DNA from 2 places in the Terrabacter sp. 2TAF16 genome. Region 2 is predicted to be linked to the other one. Evidence: predicted binding sites of a transcription regulator. Region 2 holds the regulator's gene; the other holds the start of a gene.
The links. The regulator LexA, encoded in region 2, represses DNA repair genes until DNA is damaged. The targets are predictions, from matches to a motif close to TCGAACANNTGTTCGA.
Positions count from the first base shown of each region.

Region 1 (2,388 bases), on a different contig from region 2:
GTCATCCCCGGCGGCGAGTCGACGGTCATGGACAAGCTCGTCCGCGCCTTCGACCTGCGGGAGCCGCTGCTGCGGCGCATCGCCGAGGGCATGCCCGCCTACGGCTCGTGCGCCGGGATGATCATGCTCGCCGACCGCATCGCCGACGCGCGTCCCGACCAGCAGACGCTCGGGGGTCTCGACATCACGGTGCGGCGCAACGCCTTCGGCCGTCAGGTCGACTCCTTCGAGCAGGACTTCGACTACGCCTGGGGCGACCCCTCGACGACGGGCACGGTGCACGCCGTCTTCATCCGCGCCCCATGGGTCGAGCAGGCCGGTCCGGGCGTCGAGGTGCTCGCCCGCGTCAGCGAGGGCCCGGCCGCCGGTAGGATCGTCGCGGTCCGGCAGGGCAACCTCATGGCCACGTCCTTCCACCCCGAGGTGGGGGCCGACCGCCGGATCCACGCCGAGTTCGTCTCGATCGTCAGAGAGCACCGACTCCAGCAGTCGGGTGCACGCCAGTCACCGGAACGCGAGGACACTGCATGAGCGGCCACTCCAAATGGGCCACCACGAAGCACCAGAAGGCGGCCAAGGACGCCAAGCGCGGCAAGCTCTTCGCCAAGCTCATCAAGAACATCGAGGTCGCGGCCCGTCAGGGCGGCGCCGACCCCACCGGCAACCCGACGCTCTACGACGCCATCCAGAAGGCCAAGAAGACGTCGGTGCCCAACGACAACATCGACCGCGCCGTCAAGCGCGCGTCGGGTGCCGAGGCGGGCGCGGCCGACTGGCAGACGATCATGTACGAGGGCTACGCCCCCAACGGTGTCGCCGTGCTCATCGAGTGCCTCACCGACAACCGCAACCGGGCTGCCGCCGAGGTGCGCACTGCGCTGACGCGCAACGGCGGCCAGCTCGCCGACCCGGGCTCCGTGTCCTACGTCTTCAACCGCAAGGGTGTCGTGACCGTCCTCAAGGACGCCGGCTCCGAGGACGACATCCTCGAAGTGGTGCTCGAGGCGGGTGCCGAGGAGGTCAACGACAACGGTGACACGTGGGAGATCATCTCCGAGGCCACCGACTTCGTCGCGGTCCGCAAGGCGATCCAGGACGCCGGCATCGACTACGAGTCCGCCGAGGCGTCGTTCGTCCCGAACCTCCAGGTCCCGCTCGACCTCGACGGCGCGAAGAAGATGATCCGCGTCATCGAGGCGCTCGAGGACAGCGACGACGTGCAGAACGTCTTCGCCAACGGCGACATCCCCGACGACGTCCTCGCACAGCTCGACGACGACGAGGACTGACTGCGCCGAGGGCTCGTGCGCCCGAGGTTCGACGAGGAGGCACGCCGAGACCGGCGTGCCTCCCGTCCTTTCGGGGGAGGCCCGTTAGCGTTGTCCCGAACACCTGTTCGGATCGTCCAGAGCCCCACGCCCCAGGGAGGTATGCCGTGCGCGTCCTCGCGGTCGACCCCGGGCTCACCCGCTGCGGCGTCGGCGTCGTCGACGGAGTCCCGGGGCGCAAGCTGTCGCTCGTCGAGGTCGGGGTCATCCGCACGCCGTCCGGCGACCCCACCCCGAAGCGCCTCGTCGCCGTCGAGGACGAGATGCGCCAGTGGTTCGCGCGGCACCGTCCCGAGGCCGTGGCCATCGAGCGCGTCTTCGCCGACACCAACGTCTCCACCGTGATGGGCACCGCTCAGGTGACCGGGATCGTCATGATCATGGCCGAGCGGCTCGGCCTGCCCGTCACCCTCCACACACCCACCGAGGTCAAGGCCGCGGTCAGCGGCAGCGGCCGCGCCGACAAGGCGCAGGTGACGACGATGGTGACCCGGCTCCTCGGGCTCGACACCCCGCCCAAGCCCGCCGACGCCGCCGACGCGCTCGCCCTCGCGATCTGCCACGTGTGGCGCGGAGGCACGCAGAGCCGCCTCGAGGAGGCGCGGCTCGAGGTGCTCGCGCGCACGGGCAACCGGGGGAGCGGCATACCCCGTCGGGTCCCGCCGGGAGCCGCCCCACCGCTGCAGCGGCTGCGCGCCGCGACCACCCAGCCCACCCGCACCGGCCAGACCGCCCGACCCCACCCTGGAGCCCAGCCCCGATGATCGCCTCGCTCTCCGGCACCGTCCTCAAGGTCGGCCTCGACTCGGTCGTGGTCGGCGTCGGCGGTGTCGGCATGCTCGTCCACACCACCCCGGCCACCGCGACGTCCGTGCGCCTGGGCCAGCCCACCGAGCTCGCCACCAGTCTCGTCGTGCGCGAGGACTCGCTGACGCTCTACGGCTTCGCCACCGACGACGAGAAGCACGTCTTCGAGACCGTCCAGACCGTCTCGGGGGTCGGTCCCCGCCTCGCGCTGGCCGTGCTGGCGGTCCACTCGCCCGACGCCGTCCGGGTCGCG
Region 1 is NZ_JBFRFZ010000001.1:77,361-79,748, forward strand. Features, by position in the region: gene pdxT (pyridoxal 5'-phosphate synthase glutaminase subunit PdxT) at 1-531, shown strand, start outside; gene AB4Z14_RS00335 (YebC/PmpR family DNA-binding transcriptional regulator) at 528-1,289, shown strand; gene ruvC (crossover junction endodeoxyribonuclease RuvC) at 1,436-2,092, shown strand; gene ruvA (Holliday junction branch migration protein RuvA) at 2,089-2,388, shown strand, end outside.
Region 1: ruvC (crossover junction endodeoxyribonuclease RuvC) is a predicted target of LexA. The motif match lies at 1,385-1,400, and genes of this name have one in related genera.

Region 2 (2,388 bases):
CCGGCCACCATGGTGCCCGCGGCGATGCCGTGGCTCAGCGCGATGAACCGGTCGCGCAGCACGAGGAAGAGGGTGAGCTCCGCGAGCAGCACCAGACCGCAGACGGCCGAGACGACCATCGAGCGCACCGTAGGCCGGTCGGACGGGTCGCGCGTCATCGCGCCGCGCTTGAGCCAGGCGGCCACGAGGGCCGCGAGGACGGCGACGACGACGAGAGACCAGATGTTGTTGCGCACGGCCGCGGCGATCTCGGCCGGGGTCTGGGTGTACGCGTTCGGCCCGCACCGCCCGTCCGGCACCGTCGGGACCATGGCGACGACGAAGGCCATGAAGCCCGAGAAGTTGAGCAGCACGTCCTCCTCGGGCGAGTGCCCCTTGTAGGCGATGAGGCTGGCCCCGAGCGCGCACAGCGAGCCGACGAAGACGGTCCGCGCCGGCGTGTAGTAGTACGCGCTGATCGAGCCGAGCCAGCACGAGTGGTCGGTCTCCCACCACCACTGGTAGCCCACCGAGAGGAGCAGCATGAGGAGCAGGGCGATCATTGCGCCGCGCAGGTAGCGGTAGGTGAAGACGACGTCGCGGGTGCGGCCGGGTGCCATGGCGGTCTCCTTCGCAGGACTCACGAGTCAGAGTCTCGCGCCGTCGCGTCCGATACGCCTCCCGGACGCGACGATGCCGCCGGCGCGAGGGGCGCCGACGGCATCCGTCGTCGGGTGGGGGAGCGGCGCGTCGTCAGAGCCGGCGCAGGACCGCCGTGACCTTGCCGAGGATCGTCGCGTGGTCGCCGTCGATGGGCGAGAAGTCAGGGTTGTGCGGCATGAGCCACACGTGCCCGTCGGTGCGCTTGAACGTCTTGACCGTCGCCTCGTTGTCGAGCATCGCGGCCACGACGTCGCCGTTCTCGGCGTGCTGCTGCTGGCGCACGACGACCCAGTCGCCGTCGCAGATGGCGGCCTCGACCATCGAGTCGCCGGTGACCTTGAGCAGGAAGAGATCGCCCTCGCCCACGAGCTGCTTGGGCAGCGGGAAGACGTCCTCGACGACCTCCTCGGCCGTGATCGGCACGCCGGCGGCGATCTGGCCGAGCACCGGGACATAGGAGGCCTCGGGGCGCGCGTCGCCCGAGTCGGTCTCGGTGTCGTAGTGGTCGCCCCGTGGACGTGGCACGGTCGGGTCGCCTCCGCGGTAGCCGAGCTCCTCGGCCTTCGCGTCGGGAGAGACGACCTCGAGGGCCCGCGGCCGGTTCGGGTCGCGTCGCAGGTAGCCCTTGGCGACGAGGGCGTTGAGCTGGTGGGAGACGCTCGAAGGGCTGGCGAGGCCGACGGCGTCGCCGATCTCGCGCATGCTCGGCGGGTAGCCGCGCCGGTCGACGGAGTTGCGGATGACCTCGAGCACCCGCCGCTGGCGGACGGTGAGACCGTCGCCGGTCTCGCGATCGGGAAGCTCGGTCACGCCCATGGTGTCCCCTTCGTCGGCTCGTCAGTCCGCGTCGTGACGCTGGGTGTGGGGCCAGTGTCAGTGGTGGCTGGTGAGGTCTGTGGTGTGAGGAAAGACTACGCAGTTCGAACACAGTTGCCAAACACCTGTTCGATGCGTGTCTCGACTTCATCGAACATACGTGCTACAACTCGTACAGACGTTCTATCGAACACGTGTTCGCCAGATCAGGAGCAAGGGGAGGTCACCATGAGCGCCATCGTCCTCGAGGCCGTTCGTCAGCCGCACACCGAGGAGCCCGCGCGGTCGCAGCCGACCGGTCGGCCCCGTCTCGTCCTCGTCCCCACCGGGCCGGAGGCCGCTCGTGCGGCGCGTGCCGCGAGGCCGCCGATGCGCCTGACGCGTTTCGGTCGCCTCGTCGTGACGCTCCTCGTCGCGGGCGTCGTCTCCCTCCTCGGCGTCGGACTCGCCGGTCAGCTCGCGTCGGCCACGGGCGAGCCGCGCACGATCACGGTCCGGTCCGGCCAGACCCTGTCGGGCATCGCCGCCCGCGAGCTGCCTGAGCTCACCACGGCCGAGGGTGTCGTCGAGTTGCAGATCGCCAACGCGCTCAGCACCAGCTCGGTCCACGCCGGCCAGCAGCTCGTCGTCCCGGGTCGCTGACCCGGGGCCTCCTGGGCCGGCCGAGGACGTATGCCGTGTGTCCGGCTGCGCCCGTCCCGGCCCTTCCGATCCGCCGCGTTGGCTCCACCTTCAGCGGCTGGCGGTAGCGGCGCTTCGACCCCGCCGTTCCTGCCCCGGACGCCGCATCCCTGACCGGGGTGCGGCGTCCTGCTGTGCCCGCAGCTGCCGTTCCCGACCCCTGTGGATGACGGGCTCGAGTCCTCGGGCGCCTTGCCTAGCGTGGCTGTCCTCGGAAGGGAGCAGGGGATGCGCTACGACGTGGACACC
Region 2 is NZ_JBFRFZ010000007.1:164,729-167,116, reverse strand. Features, by position in the region: gene AB4Z14_RS12775 (hypothetical protein) at 1-623, opposite strand, end outside; gene lexA (transcriptional repressor LexA) at 733-1,458, opposite strand; gene AB4Z14_RS12765 (LysM peptidoglycan-binding domain-containing protein) at 1,687-2,100, shown strand; gene AB4Z14_RS12760 (hypothetical protein) at 2,368-2,388, shown strand, end outside.